4 regions of the Erythrobacter sp. R86502 genome follow, and region 2 is predicted to be linked to each of the others. Evidence: predicted binding sites of a transcription regulator. Region 2 holds the regulator's gene; each other region holds the start of a gene.
The links. Region 2 encodes LexA, which represses DNA repair genes until DNA is damaged. Its sites were predicted from a motif close to GTTCCNCNCTTGTTCT; they were not measured.
Positions count from the first base shown of each region.

Region 1: the regulator LexA is predicted to act here: its motif matches at 1,601-1,616, upstream of SJY33_RS10735 (ribonucleoside-diphosphate reductase subunit alpha).
Region 3: the regulator LexA is predicted to act here: its motif matches at 1,702-1,717, upstream of SJY33_RS07595 (deoxyguanosinetriphosphate triphosphohydrolase).
Region 4: the regulator LexA is predicted to act here: its motif matches at 2,447-2,462, upstream of SJY33_RS14920 (toprim domain-containing protein).

Region 1 is NZ_JAXHCJ010000001.1:2,230,541-2,234,317, reverse strand. Features, by position in the region: gene SJY33_RS10740 (ATP-binding cassette domain-containing protein) at 1-1,168, shown strand, start outside; gene SJY33_RS10735 (ribonucleoside-diphosphate reductase subunit alpha) at 1,666-3,696, shown strand.
Region 2 is NZ_JAXHCJ010000001.1:855,145-858,921, reverse strand. Features, by position in the region: gene moaC (cyclic pyranopterin monophosphate synthase MoaC) at 1-198, shown strand, start outside; gene SJY33_RS04075 (molybdopterin molybdotransferase MoeA) at 195-1,388, shown strand; gene lexA (transcriptional repressor LexA) at 1,589-2,281, shown strand; gene SJY33_RS04065 (ComEC/Rec2 family competence protein) at 2,399-3,777, opposite strand, start outside.
Region 3 is NZ_JAXHCJ010000001.1:1,568,451-1,572,227, reverse strand. Features, by position in the region: gene SJY33_RS07605 (alpha/beta fold hydrolase) at 1-665, shown strand, start outside; gene SJY33_RS07600 (aspartate/glutamate racemase family protein) at 759-1,463, shown strand; gene SJY33_RS07595 (deoxyguanosinetriphosphate triphosphohydrolase) at 1,759-2,922, shown strand; gene SJY33_RS07590 (NAD(P)H-binding protein) at 2,915-3,637, shown strand; gene SJY33_RS07585 (ABA4-like family protein) at 3,637-3,777, shown strand, end outside.
Region 4 is NZ_JAXHCJ010000002.1:91,760-95,536, reverse strand. Features, by position in the region: gene SJY33_RS14925 (strawberry notch-like NTP hydrolase domain-containing protein) at 1-1,535, opposite strand, end outside; gene SJY33_RS14920 (toprim domain-containing protein) at 1,600-2,229, opposite strand; gene SJY33_RS14915 (lytic transglycosylase domain-containing protein) at 2,541-3,476, shown strand; gene SJY33_RS14910 (hypothetical protein) at 3,443-3,718, opposite strand.

The DNA of each region.
Region 1 (3,777 bases), 1.4 Mb from region 2:
AAAACAGCGCGCCGAACGCGCCGCGCAGATTGCGGCGGCCAAGGCATCGCAGGATGCGCAGCGCGCGCGGCTTCAGGATTACGTTGCCCGCAACTCGGCGCGCGCGTCTACCGCCAAGCAGGCGCAATCGCGTGCCAAGATGCTTGCCAAGATGCAGCCGATTGCGGCGCTGGCCGAAGACCCTTCGCTGACCTTCGATTTTCCCGATCCCGCCGAACTCAAATCGCCGATGATTACATTGGATCATGCGGCGGTGGGTTACGGCGAGGCGCCGCCGATCCTGAAGCGTTTGAGTTTCCGCATCGATGCCGATGACCGGATCGCGCTGCTGGGCCGCAATGGCAATGGCAAGACAACGCTGGCGCGCCTGCTTGCCTCGCAGCTGACCCCTGCCGAGGGGGAGATCAACGCGCCCGGCAAACTGAAGGTCGGGTATTTCACCCAGTATCAGGTGGAAGAACTGGCGGGGGAGGAAACCCCGCTCGATCTGATGAACCGCGCCATGGAAGGGCAGACCGCAGGGGCGATCCGTGCCCAACTGGGACGTTTCGGCTTTTCCGGCCCGCGGGCCAACCAGCGCGTCGACAAGCTTTCGGGCGGTGAACGCGCGCGGCTGGCGCTGGCACTGATTACCCGCGACGCGCCGCACCTGCTGATCCTGGACGAACCGACCAACCACCTTGATGTCGATGCGCGAGAGGCGCTGATTCAGGCGCTCAACAATTACACCGGCGCGGTAATCCTCATCAGCCACGATCGCCACATGGTCGAACTGACCGCCGATCGCCTCATCCTCGTCGATAGCGGCACCGCGCGCGAATATGCCGGCAGTATGGAGGATTACATCGACTTCATCCTCGGCCGGAACCAGCCCAAGGGCAATGCCGGGAAGGGCAAGGGACAACGCGGCGCCGCCAATTCGGGTGCCGATCTGCGTGCGGCGCAATCGGAACTTGGCAAGGCGGAAACCGCGATCGCCCGCCTCACTGCGGAAGTGGACGCCTTCGACCGGGAAATCCTTGCGCTTTCCGCCAGATCCGGCGGGCAAGGCGGAAGTGCCATGCAGGCGTTGCTGACCAAGCGCGCACGGGCCGCCGATTCGCTGGCAGAGGCCGAACAACGCTGGCTGGCTGCCGGAACCGCGCTTGAGGCCTTCGAACAGGCCTGAGCCTGCCTGCACGGCCCACCCGGCCACACGCGCAACAATCGCAGCTTTGCGTGTGCAAAAGATTCACGCGTGGATTCGAATGAATCAGCGCTTATTTTTTTCTTCACAGATTCAATTTGGGGGTTGCGGGCCGCGCGACTCAAGCTTGGTCCACGCGTCGCGGTAGAAACGGGCGCCTGAAACCCGGCGGCGATGGTAACTAAGTGCTTAAACGCCCGTTGACGGGAGTCGCGTGGTGATTCATCATCTAGTGGTTCGGTGCTAATCGGACCCCCAAGCCTTGGTGAAACCTCCGCCGCCCTCTAGAGGGCAGATGGCAGAAGATTTGCCTTGGCCCCAAGGTCTGCTGCGCATTGCGAATGGGTTCGGCAGACCTGCCAGCACGTCCAATAACAGGGTGGGCTGTTGGCAAATCTGTGGACCAACCGGTATAGAACAGAATCAGAACATGGCCCCTTGCGCCCTGGTGCTGATTCGGCGGACAAGTGGGGCTTCAGATGGATTTCAAGGCGAGCGACAACGTGCCGGGTGATGTGGTGAATAGCGACGTGACGAACGAACTGGACGCCGGCACGATCGCCGCGCCGTCCGCGAAGGATGAGAAAGCAGTGACAATGAAGACAACCGATGCAGGCTCCGACGTGCTGATTGCCGCCAAGGCGGGTGAGGCACTGGCCGGTGCCATGGCCGAAGTTGCCAAGTCGGCTGCTGTGGACAGCAAGAAGGTCAACGACCGCCGTTTCACCATCGTCACCGATTCCAGCCGCGATGCGCGCCTGACCGATTTCGGCAAGGAAACGCTGAACGACCGCTATCTGCTGCCCGGCGAAAGCTATCAGGATCTGTTCGCCCGCGTGGCCGATGCCTACGCCGATGATGATGCACATGCGCAGCGGCTGTACGCCTACATTTCGAACCTGTGGTTCATGCCCGCCACCCCGGTGCTGTCGAACGGCGGCACCAACCGGGGCCTGCCGATTTCGTGTTACCTGAACTCGGTATCCGACAGCCTCGAAGGGATTGTCGACACCTGGAATGAAAACGTGTGGCTCGCCAGCAAGGGCGGCGGGATCGGCACCTATTGGGGCAATGTCCGCGGCATCGGGGAGCCTGTCGGCCTCAACGGCAAGACCAGCGGGATCATTCCGTTCGTGCGCGTGATGGATTCGCTGACGCTGGCGATTTCGCAAGGCTCGCTGCGGCGCGGATCGGCGGCGTGCTATCTCGATGTCAGCCATCCGGAAATCGAGGAGTTCCTCGAAATCCGCAAGCCCAGCGGCGATTTCAACCGCAAGGCGCTGAACCTGCACCACGGCGTGCTCTTGACCGATGAATTCATGGAAGCCGTGCGCGATGGCGCCGAATTCCAGCTGCGCTCACCCCGCGATGGGAGCGTGCGCCAGACGGTCGATGCGCGCTCGCTGTTCCAGAAGCTCGTCGAAACGCGGCTGGCCACGGGTGAACCCTACATCGTCTTCAACGACACCGTGAACCGCATGATGCCCAAGCATCACCGCGATCTGGGGCTGAAGGTTTCGACTTCGAACCTGTGCAGCGAAATCACGCTGCCCACCGGCGTAGACCATCTGGGCAATGATCGCACCGCGGTGTGCTGCCTCTCCTCGCTCAACCTCGAAACCTGGGAAGAGTGGAAGGGCGACAAGCAGTTCATCGAAGACGTGATGCGCTTCCTCGACAACGTCCTGCAGGACTATATCGACCGCGCACCCGACGAGATGGCGCGCGCCAAGTATTCGGCCGAACGCGAACGCAGCGTGGGCCTTGGCGTGATGGGATTCCACTCCTTCCTGCAGCAAAAGGGCATCGCCTTTGAAAGCGCGATGGCCAAGGCGCTGAACCTTACGATGTTCAAGCACATCCAGGCCAAGGCATCCGAAGCCTCGATGCTGCTCGCACAGGAACGCGGGCCCTGCCCCGATGCCGCCGATATGGGCGCGATGGAGCGGTTCAGCTGCAAGATGGCGATCGCGCCAACCGCGTCGATCAGCATTATCTGCGGCGGCACATCGGCTTGCATCGAACCGATCCCGGCCAATATCTACACCCACAAGACGCTGTCGGGCAGCTTCATCGTGCGCAATCCGTATCTGGAAAAGCTGCTGGAGAAGAAGTCGAAGAATTCGACCAATGTCTGGAATTCGATCCTCGAACGCGGCGGATCGGTGCAGCACCTCGACTTCCTGACGCCGGAAGAAAAGGCGGTCTACAAGACCAGCTTTGAAATCGATCAGCGCTGGCTGCTCGAATTCGCCGCCGACCGCACGCCCTATATCGATCAGGCACAGTCGCTGAACCTGTTCATCCCGGCCGATGTCGACAAGTGGGATCTGATGATGCTGCACTACCAGGCGTGGGAACGCGGCATCAAGTCGCTGTATTACCTGCGGTCCAAGTCTGTGCAGCGCGCCGGCTTCGTCGGCGGGGTGGAGGCGGACAACACCTCCGAACTCGCCAAGATCGAACTCACCGCCGAGACCGATTACGAGGAATGCCTGAGCTGCCAGTAAGCGCCCGGCACCAGAGCGCAGCGGGCCGGCATTGCCCGGCGCTGCGCTCTGTCCCGAAAAAATGAAGACAGGGGACGAGAC
Region 2 (3,777 bases):
GACTGTATCAAGGTTACGGCCTGTGCATCTTTAACAGGCCGCACTGGCGTGGAAATGGAGGCGATGACTGCTGTTTCGGTTGCCCTTCTCACAATTTACGACATGGCAAAGGCCTTGGACAAGGGCATGGTGATCGGTGACGTTCGCCTGATTTCCAAATCCGGAGGGAAATCGGGCGACTGGGTCGCTTCCCTTTGAAAGCCCCCCTAAGCCTCGAAGAAGCTCAAACCAAGCTTTTGGCTCTTAGCCCGGCATTCTCGACTGAATGTGTCCCGACCGAGACTTCTCTTGGCCGTGTTGTGTCGGAGACAGTCATTGCACTGCGCACACAGCCATCAGCCGATTTGTCGGCAATGGATGGTTATGCACTTTCGGCCGGTCAGGGCCCTTGGTCGCTGGTTGGTGAAAGCCGGGCCGGTGCGCCGTTCACTGGTGCGCTCCGCAACGATCAATGTGTCCGGATTTCAACGGGCGCGATCGTACCGGATGGCGCGATCAGTGTCCTCCTTCAGGAAGACGCGGTCCGCGTTGATGATAGTGTGTCCGCCCGTCAGGCGCCGGCCCCCGGACGGCATATCCGGCCGTGCGGTTTTGATTTTCGCAGCGGAGATGTGCTCTTCACGCGCGGCGCCCGGATGACAGCGGGGCGCATCGCGCTTGCTTTAACTGCGGGCCATTCGCAGATTCCGGTCACACATAAGCCACGCGTGACTGTGATCGATAGCGGCGATGAGTTGACCTTAGACCCTGCAACGTGCCTTCCGCATCAAGTTCCTGCCAGCAATAGTGCGATGATCGCCGCGATGCTTGCGCCGTTGGGCTGTGACGTTACGCGCATTGGTCCCGTGCCCGATAACCAATCGGCGCTGGGTGCGGCATTTGCTCAATCAGCTGATGCCGATGTTGTGATAATCTCTGGGGGTGCATCGGTCGGAGATCATGATCTTGTGCAACCGTCTCTGTTGGCCGCAGGTGCGCAAGTCGCCTTCTGGAAAGTCGCGATCAAGCCGGGTAAACCGTTACTCGTCGCTAGCCGGCAGGGAGGACGGGGACGACAGGTGGTGCTCGGCCTACCTGGCAATCCGGTTTCCAGCTTCGTCACGGCCTTCCTTTTTGCGCTACCCCTGATCAAAGCGATCCAGGGCGATCCGGCTCCCTTTCCTAAAACCGAAGTGGCATTCACCGGCGAAGACCTGCCCGCCACAGGTTCCCGGCGCGAATTCCTTCGGGGTGTCCGTGAAGGCAATACCGTGCGCTTGGCCGGTTCTCAAGATTCCAGCGCGTTGTCCGCCTTGGCTCAAGCCAATTGTTTGATTAACCGTGCCGCGTTTGCCCCGGCTTTGCAAAGTGGTGAGCCAGTTATGGTATTTAATCTCCAAAATGGCTGAAACCCCGGACCGAAGCCTACCTTCAGCTTGACAGTGAATTTAAGGTTGCCTAATTGTTCCTTGTTCGTTCACCTTAAAGGCGGACGCAGCGTGCATGCAATGCACATGGCAGTATCACCTGCCAGTGCCTCTTGGAGCACATGTGGGACTGGCGTCCGGTCTCTGACCAGGCGTGAATGCGACCAAGGGAGATTTGATCCATGCTGACAGCCAAACAGCACGAGTTGATCCGTTTTATTCAGCAAAGGCTGGAAGAAACAGGGATTTCGCCAAGTTTCGAAGAAATGAAAGAAGCGCTCGATCTGAAAAGCAAATCGGGCGTCCACCGTCTGATTTCTGCTTTAGAAGAACGCGGCTTTCTTAGGCGGTTGCCCAATCGGGCGCGCGCGCTCGAAGTGATCCGTCAACCGGAAAATTCGGCGCCCTCCCGCACGCCGTCGGCGTTGGCTGACAATGTCGTACCAATGGTTCCGCCCGCACCAAGAGTGGCAGAGGCTGTTGCTTCAAATGATGTGATTGAGCTGCCTTTGCATGGACGTATCGCCGCCGGCGCGCCCATTGAAGCGTTTGAAGAGCATTCAACACTTCCGGTGCCAGCGGCCTTGCTGGGTCCAGGAGAGCATTATGCTCTTGAAGTGTCCGGCGATTCAATGGTTGAAGCTGGTATTTTTGATGGTGACTTTGCGCTTGTTCGTCGCACCAATACAGCTCGAAATGGCGAAATAGTGGTGGCGCTGGTTCGCGGTGAAGAAGCGACGCTCAAATATCTGCATCGCGAAAGCGGGCAGGTTCGACTTGATCCCGCAAACCCCACCTATGATCCGCAGTTTTATCGGCCAGACGAAGTCGAGGTGCAAGGCAAGCTTGCTGGTCTTCTGAGGCGCTATCACTAAATGATCGCGGCTTTAGCGCGGTACAACCGAAACCCGTAGTCCTGCAGATGTGTGGTATCCTCCGCTGAATTCGAGGCCGCTCGGCAGGATAGTCCGGGCGGCCTCTGTCGTGTGAACCTATCTTTGCCTTTTACGTAAACTTGCGCGCGATGGTTTTAGCTTGGTGGCAATTTGGTATTCTTTGAATTTGCGATCTTTCAAATCAGACGGGATCCTCCACCAGCCATGATCGCCCTGACTTTGGGCCACCGTAGTGATGTATTTTTGGGCAAGGTTTATCGACAATCCGCCGCTCATCCTAAGGTAGCGTTTGTCGGCTTTGAGCCAACGCGGACGACATGATCGCGGTAGATATCGTTCGGACACCACAACGTCCGCCCTTGCACATGCTGCCGCCAGAGCGCGCTCTTCAACTTGGCTTCGGCCTCGCCCTAACAGCAGCACCCAGTCTCTCGCGCCCCTGTTGATTATGACGGTGCAGAAGGCTGAAGAGCACTCGGCCCCATTCCATTTGGCAAGCGGTATCGGTTTTGCCGAAACGCCCGCTAGCTCCATCAGGTTATCGCGGGTGTAGGTGGAACGGCCGTCTCGCAAGGAAAGCAGATGCCTCGATCCGTCGCTACCATTTACCGTGATGCCCACATGCTTGCCGTCACCTGCGATCAAAAGGTCGGGTATCGGCGTCATCGCGGTCATCACGATGGCAAGCGCGACGGGCATGATGCCTGCGATCCTGACCTTTCCTTGCCACAAGGCCAACCATAGGCCTCCTAAGGCAAACATCCCTACAGTGTAGCCGCTGATCTGCGGAATCAACGTAACTGCGCCGTTCAGCGCCGCTGTGAAATGAGCAATCGCGAGCAACAGATCAAGCGAACGCGCGGCCAACCACCAGGCTGGCGCGCCAAGACCGAGCATATCGAGAAGCAATCCCACGGCAATCATTGGCATGGAAACGAAGGTAACCAAAGGGATGGCAATGACATTTGCTAAGGCGCCGTACATTCCGGCGCGGTGGAAGTGAAACAGCACGATTGGCATTAGGGCCAGTTCGATCACCAGTCCGGTCACAAACAGCATCACTACGCGCCGCGCCGCTTTCATCAGCGAAGGTTCATCCCTGGGGGTAAGAAACGCACGCACTGGCGCGCTGTTGGACAGAGCTATGATGGCAAGAACTGCCGCGAAACTCATCTGAAAACTGGGACCGATTGCGCTTTCCGGCCACAGCATAAGCACAAAGCCTGCTGCGATCGCCACCATTCGGAGCGAAAGCGCCTCTCGGCCAAGCGCAAGCGCACCGAGTACAAGCAGGGCCGCTACGCAGCTGCGCACCGTCGGCACCTCTGCCCCAGTCAGCAGCGTATAACCCACCCCGGCAAGCGCGCCGATCGTGGCCGATGCTACGGGCAGTCGCATACGCAGCGCCACAGCGGGCCATAGAGCAAGCAATTTCAACGTTACAAAATAGGCTGCTGCAATCACCGCACTGACAT
Region 3 (3,777 bases), 710 kb from region 2:
CTGCGCATGATTACAGCCGTGACAACTACGTGGCCGATGTTCTGGAAGTCGCCGATGCGATGGGCCTTGCGCAGTTCGTTCTGGCGGGCAATTCGATGGGCGGCAAACACGCGCTGGCTTTTGCAACGGCACATCCCGACCGCCTCAGCGGGCTTGTTCTGGTGGATGCCAGCGGCGGACCTATGCTGGCGGCGGACGAGGAAGAAGATAAGGGCAGCGGCAATATCGGCTTTGCCATCGCGCAGACCCCGGGGATCAATCGGCTGGCCGAACAGATTACTCCGCGCAGCCTGATTGCGCAGAGCCTTGAGCAATCAATTTCGGTCAAAGCGGTCGCGGACGAGGCAGCGGTCGACCGGTACTGGGAATTGCTGCGCTACCCTGGCAATCGCCGCGCTACGCTGAAGCGGTTCGGTTATCCCTATGATCCGATCAGTACTGCGGACATTGCCGGAATTGCCGTGCCGACGCTGATCCTGTGGGGCCAGGAAGACCGTTTGATTCCCGTGGAATCCGGCAGGTGGCTGGCCCGGACCATGCCCAATGCCGAACTGGTGGTCTATCCTGCAATCGGGCATCTGCCGCATGAAGAAGCCCCGCAAGCGACGCTGGATCGGCTCAAGCCGTGGCTTGCCAAGCACGCCTTGTCGCCAAAGACTGAGTAAGCCGCATCAGACGGATCTGGCCTCTGGACGGGTGGAACACTTGCGCCCTACATCCGTTCGCACCTGCACACTAAAATTTGAAAGGCTGCGACTTTGCGCAAACTCGGGATCATCGGCGGCATGAGTTGGGTGTCGACCGCGACCTATTACGAACGCATCAACCGCATCGTCCAGAAACGCGCCGCCCCGATGGCTAGCGCCCCTCTGCTGATCGAAAGTCTGGATTTTTCCCAGCTTTATGCCTTGCGCGAAGAACGCGATTGGCAACGCGCCGCTGGCGTACTGGTTGAAAGCGCGCGCCGGCTCGAAGGGGCTGGTGCGCAGGCGCTGATTATCGGTGCGAATTCGATGCACCGGCTTTACGATGATGTCGCAGCCGCCGTCGATATTCCGATCCTGCACATCGCGGAATGCGTTGGCCGTTCGATGAAGCGTCTGTCGGTCAACAACGCCGCAGTTCTGGGCACCCGTAACGTGATGACCGAAAGCTTCTATCGCAAACGGCTTGTTTCGCATGGAATAGACCTGCTGCCGCCCAATCTCGACTATGTCGAAATGCTGGACCGGATCATCTATGATGAGTTGATGGTGGGCAAAGTTACCCGCGAAGCCGAACGCACGATGAAAACGATCATCACCAACAAGGCGCAGGAAGGCGCCGAAGCGATCGTGCTTGCCTGCACCGAGCTCAATCTGGTGGTGGACGCTAACGCCAACGTCCTGCCTATCTTCGACAGCACGCGAATCCACTGCGAAGCGGCTGCAGACTGGATTCTCGAACAGAACGACGCCGGATAAATCTTCCGCTCATCGGTTTGAACGGTCATCTTGCCGCATTGCAGCATTGCATGGGGTGCATCTTGTTAACGTTCTCTTCTAAGGGGCGCGTGGATTTTGTCGCGGAAACGTAACAGGCATGATCCGGGTCTTCGGGTCGCACCGATGGGCCCTTGGGGCCGTCCTCCTCCCCCCAATCACCGGAGGGCGGCCCCATAATCCGCTTGGCAAACGATTGTTCACAGGCGATTTACGCCGTGTTCACCCCCCGTTCCCGTTGAGAACCCTACCAGCCTCGCCTAGGCGCGCACCTGTGATGACCCGCGCCCCCTATGCCGCCGATCCCGAAGCCCCTGCATCGCGCGAGTTTGCCCGATCCGGCAGCGGAGAACAAAGGGGGCCGCGCAGCCCTTTCCAGCGCGATCGCGACAGGATCATCCATTCGATGAGCTTTCGGCGCCTGAAGTCTAAAACGCAGGTTTTCATCGCACCTGACGGCGATCATTACCGCACCCGTTTGACTCACAGTCTTGAAGTTGCGCAGATCGGCCGGGTGATCGCCCGCGTTTTGCGGCTCGATGAAGACCTGACAGAGGCATTGTGCCTTGCCCATGATCTGGGACACCCCCCGTTCGGCCACGCGGGCGAGGCGGCCCTGTCGCAATCGATGGAACGCCATGGCGGGTTCGACCATAACGCGCAGGCGCTGCGTACGGTCATGCGGATCGAATGCCCCTATCCTGAACATGATGGGCTGAACCTGACCTGGGATTTGCTCGAAGGTCTTGCCAAGCATAATGGACCTGTTGCCGCGCCGAATTGGGCGCTTGCCGAACTCGACGCGGCGTTTCCGCTTGATCTGCAGACGTGGCCATCGCTGGAAGCGCAGGTGGCCGCCATCGCCGATGATATTGCCTACGACAATCACGATATCGATGATGGTCTGCGCGCAGGCTTTCTGGCGCTGGACGATCTTCTCACGCTCGATTTCCTCGCAGACCAGTGGCGTAACGTCGAAAAGCGCTTCCCTCACGCCCCGCGAGAGCGTTTGCTGCGTGAGATGATACGCGACCAGATCGGTTTGATGGTGAATGATGTGATTAGCCACACCGCAGCGCAGGTGAAAGATTGCGGTTCGGTGGCGGAGGTGCGCAGCGCAGGCCGGCAGCTCGCCGGATTTTCGCCTGCGATGGCGCTGCAGGAACGCCGTCTGAAATCCTTCATGTACGAACGCCTCTACTACCACCCCGAACAGATCGCGGCTGCCGAACGGGCGCGCGACGTGGTGGCCCGGTTGTATGCCGCTTATGCGCAAGACCCCACCTTGATGCCTGACGACTGGCAACCGCGTCTGCCCTCGCACGATCCTGACCGTGCGCGGGTGATCGCAGATTTCATTGCGGGGATGAGCGACCGCTTCGCCATGCAGGCTGTCGGCCGAATCTATGGCGAGCGGCCGGTGGGGCTCATCAATGTCTGATCCGCACAACAGTGCGCCGGTGCGTATCGCGCTGGTCGGCGCAACAGGACTGGTGGGGCGCCGCGTGATCGAAGTGGCCAGCAGCGGCGATGATGTGCGGATTGTCGGGATTGCCCGCCGCGAAGCCCCGCTGCCACCGGGTGCGCGGATGGAGATGTTCGTGTCCGATCCGCAACGATGGGGCGAAGTGTTCGACGCGCTAAGCCCGCGCGCTTTGATCTGCGCGCTGGGCACGACATGGAAAAAAGCGGGGCGCGATGAATCCGCATTCCGCAGTGTCGATCACGATCTGGTTATCGCCACCGCCGAAGCGGCCAAGCGCGCCGGGATTGCCAACATGGTGATGGTCAGCGCGGCGGGGGCCGACGCCCGGTCGAAGACGCTGTACATGCGCGTTAAGGGTGAAACCGAAAATGCGCTGTCACGGATCGGTTTCAAACGGCTTGATATTCTTCACCCGGGATTACTGCGCGGAACACGGCAAGGCGATCTGCGGCTGGCCGAACGCGCCGCCATTATCGCAGCGCCGTTGATTGACCCCTTGCTGGCTGGATCATGGGCGCGGTTCCGCTCCATCGATGCTGGGTTGGTGGCCGAAGCCGCTTTGGGATTGGCGCTGCGCCGGGCAGGCGGACGCTTTACCCACGATAACGAAGCGATGCGCCGCGCCGCGCGCGAATGGCGCCGTATCAATGACACTGAGGATGCGGCGTAATGGCGTGGACTGCGATATTCGGCATGGTGAATGTGCTGGCCCTGATTGCCTGGGCAGCGTTGATCCTGCTTCCGCGATGGCCGGCTTTGCTGTCGGCCATCCTGTATCTGGGTGTGGGATTGTTATGCAGTATCTACGCT
Region 4 (3,777 bases), on a different contig from region 2:
CGGGCATCGTCGAGCAGCGGCTCGTTCTTCGAGATCCAGATCGCCCGGCGGCGGCCCTGGAGCCAGTTGTCGAGGATGGTCGCTGCAATCTGCCGCCCCTTCCCCGCTCCTGTGCCATCACCAAGAAAGAAGCCCTTGCGGTAGCTGGCGCCATCCTCGTCGATGAGGAGGCCTACGCCTTCGGGATTAGGCCGGAATGTGCCGGGAAGCCACTGTCCCCAGGCGTGGCCTGCATAGACGACGGTTTCGAGCTGCGAGGCTGACAGCAGGCGCTCGGAGACGGTGCGTTCCGGGAGTTGCGGGATGTGCTGCGGGATCGGCGCGGGGATCGACCCCATCGCCACGGATTCGACCAATGCGGTGGGGTGCTCCCCGGCAGTGTCAAAGATAACCCGGCTCGGTCGATAGGGAAGATATACCCCGGCCTGTTCGAGCAGCGGCGCTGGTGTCTCGAGCGCCTTGTAGGCCACGGGAAGGACGTTGTTGCGAGCAGGTGCGCGGAAGATGCGGGGTGCCGGGGGCTTTGCGTTCCGTGTCGCTCCGAACAGCGAGATGGCCTTGGCAGGTGCGGCAGGTTTGGCTTGCTCTTCGGCGACGGCTGCGCGCGGCGCAATTTCGAGACTGTCTGCCAGGCCAGCCACATCCACGCGCTGGATGGTCGTATGAGACCCAGTGCCCGGGATTTTGTCGAGGACGTAGATCCTGACCGCGATAGTGGTCCCGTGCTTGGTATAAGCCTGCTCCAAGCGGATCAAGTTGCGAACCGTAACGGGCTCTAGCGTGTTCTCGAATATGTCGCTCATTTTGGCTGAGCGGGAGAACCAGTCGGGCATGATTGCGACGATGCGGCCGCCGGCGCGCAGATGGGCAATGGCGGCGGCAAGGTGTCGGACGGCAGCAAGGTGGTCTGCACCGCGTCCAAGTGAACGCGAGAACGGTGGATTCATGAGGATGAGCGAAGGCCTGGTCTTGGCGCCAAGCGTGCTGGCAATCGCCGCGCCGTCGTGACCAGTAACCGTCACGCCGGGGAAGATGTTGGTGAGGCGATTGCGGCGCGCGTCGTTGAGTTCGTTCAGCTGAAGCACCGCAACATCTGGAAGCTGCGCGACCAGCAGCCCATTACCGGCGCTCGGTTCCAGGACGACGTCGTGGGGTTGAGCATTGGCCAACATGACGGCGACAGCAGCAAGGTCGACGGGTGTTGAGAACTGTTGCCAGTCGATCTGTTCCTCGCTTCGAACGGTCTGAGTGGGCAGCCGCGATGCGATCTCCATGGCCTTGCCGAGATCGTCCCTGCCGAATGCTGCCCTCCTACGAGACGTGAGGCTCAGCGCGAGCGCATGCTCAAGCACTTCGAAACTGTCCCGCTGGGTCCATCGACCGCTTGCATCGCCGGCGCCAAAGGCGCTGGTCATCGTTTCATTCATCATCGCGCGCGTGATGGTGGTGCCATTCTCGATAAGGATGGAAAGCGCGCGGGCGGCAAGTTGAGCGGGCGTACGGCGCTGTGCGGCCGCTTCGAACAGGTCTGTCATGGAGGTCTCCTGGGTTCGGCTCGCCTCATCACGGACAAGCCAAATACTCACCTCCCCCTCCCCTTTAATGGTGTCTCGGGACCGCTGCCCAGTCTTCGTAACCTACGGGCGGTGCCATGCGCCGGATCGTCAGCCCTTCGCGGGCGTGGGCATCGGCGGCTTTGATACTCGCTCGCCTCCCTTCGGGATCATTGTCTTCGGCAATGATCAACTCTTCGATCCCCTGAGGAAGGCGCACGAGATCGAGCCTCTCGGCCCCGAGCGAGGACCAAGTCGGGATTCCATGAAGTTCGGCAAAACGGGCGGCGGTCTCGAATCCCTCTGCAAGTGCCAGATTTTTGCCGGGGCGACGGCCCTGCCAGCTGCCGGCTTGCGGGTTTCCGATCATGAGCTTGGAGCGGTAGCCCTGCCCTCCCCGTTTGAGGTAGATCCGTTGGACTGCCACAATTCCTTGGCCCTGGCGTACCCCGACGAGCAAGGCGGGCTCGAACATGGTATCGGGATTTCTGCCTCGTGGACACCGGGGATGATAACGCAGGTCTTCGTGCTCTTCGGAAATGCCGCGGTAACGGCAATAGGCCTCGCCCCAGGTGTTCGCGAGCTTGCGGCCTTGCGACCAAAGGTTGCGCGCGATCGCGGTGGAGTCGAATGGGCGTGCAGGACCGTCCGGGAAGCCGTATTTCTTGCCCGGCACGACGGATGCGAGCTCCCGCAACACATCAGCCGGATCACATCCGGCAAAGCAATGGACAAGGATGTCGTGGTTGCCCTCCCTCAGCGATAAGCTGGGAGTGGCATCTGCATGGGCAGGGCATCGGCACATGGCGCTGTACCCTGACCAGCTGCCGCCAAGCGCTCCCACGATATCGACCAGGCGCTGTGAAGGGGGTTTGGCAATAAGGGGCATGGCAATTCCTTTCGAGTTCTCCCTCCCCTCCCCCCTTTCCTTTGTCCCGGATCCGACGTTGGACGGCCCAGCAACGCAAGACGGAATTTTTTTCCCAATTGACTCTGAGTGTTAGCAGGGGATGCTCAGCCCTTTGCAGGAGCAAGGTCATGCCTTTTCGTTCCATCATCGGGAGCCTGTTCATCGTAGCGTTTCATCCGGCGGCTACGGCGCAGGAGGTCGAGCTTATAGAATTCGGTGGCGCCCCGCCCCTGGGCTTTGTCATCCATGTTGGCCCGGAGACAGATCCGGTCGATCAAACGACTATCCGCGAGGAGCCCGATCTGACAACGACCCTTGCCGCCGACTTTGCCGGGATTGGCGCAGGCCATCCAAGTGATGCTGTCCCTCCAGCGACAGCCATCGATGTTCCTCAATGGATGCAGAGCGGTCTTGCACCCTCAACCATCCTGCCGGCACTCTTCCTTTCGCCGATGTCCATGGGTGGCTGCGGAGATGCCCAGTACAGACCTCGAAATGATCTTCCTGCGGCAACTGAGCAGCGACGGCTGCAGTATTTTCCGTTGATCGCCGCTATCGCCTGCCAGGAGAAGATTCCGGTTGGCCTGTTCGACGCACTGATCTGGCAGGAAAGCCGGTATCAGGTCCTTGCCCGCTCGCCCAAGGGAGCTATCGGCCTTGCCCAACTGATGCCGGGAACCGCACGGGAGCTTGGCGTTGCCGATCCGTGGGACGTCATTCAAAATTTGCGCGGCGGCGCGCGTTATCTCCGGATGCAGATTGAAGAGTTCGGCCGATATGACCTCGCGCTGGCAGCGTATAATGCAGGGCCCGGGAGGGTCCGGGCGACGCGGAGCATTCCGCGTATCCGCGAAACGATCGACTATGTCCGCACAATCACCGCAGCCTGGGCCGACGCAGAGCAGCGCGGCCCGACCCGTTTCGCTGGGTCCTCCACTATTCCGACACTTGGCAGTCCCCAAAGGGCGTCCGTGGCTGACTACACATCAACAAGTGTGGCAAATCCCAGATGATGGGCTAACAGGATCGCCGTCAGCATGATCACTGGCGTGCCTGAGAGATAATTGATCTGCCAGCGCCACCATAGTTTCGGGACGGCGAAGACCCGTCCTCTCCAGTCGCTGAATTCGAGCACGAGCAAGCCCAGGCGAAGGTCATAGATGGTTTTCACGGCAGCCAGCACAGCGCAGAGCGCGACCATAAGCCCGACGCCGATGTAGAGAGCGAGCCAGGCATTGTAGGTCGCAATTGGCATGCGCAAAGCCTCCTGAATTTTTCACAGGGTAACACGAACTCAGCTTCTGGTATGCCGGA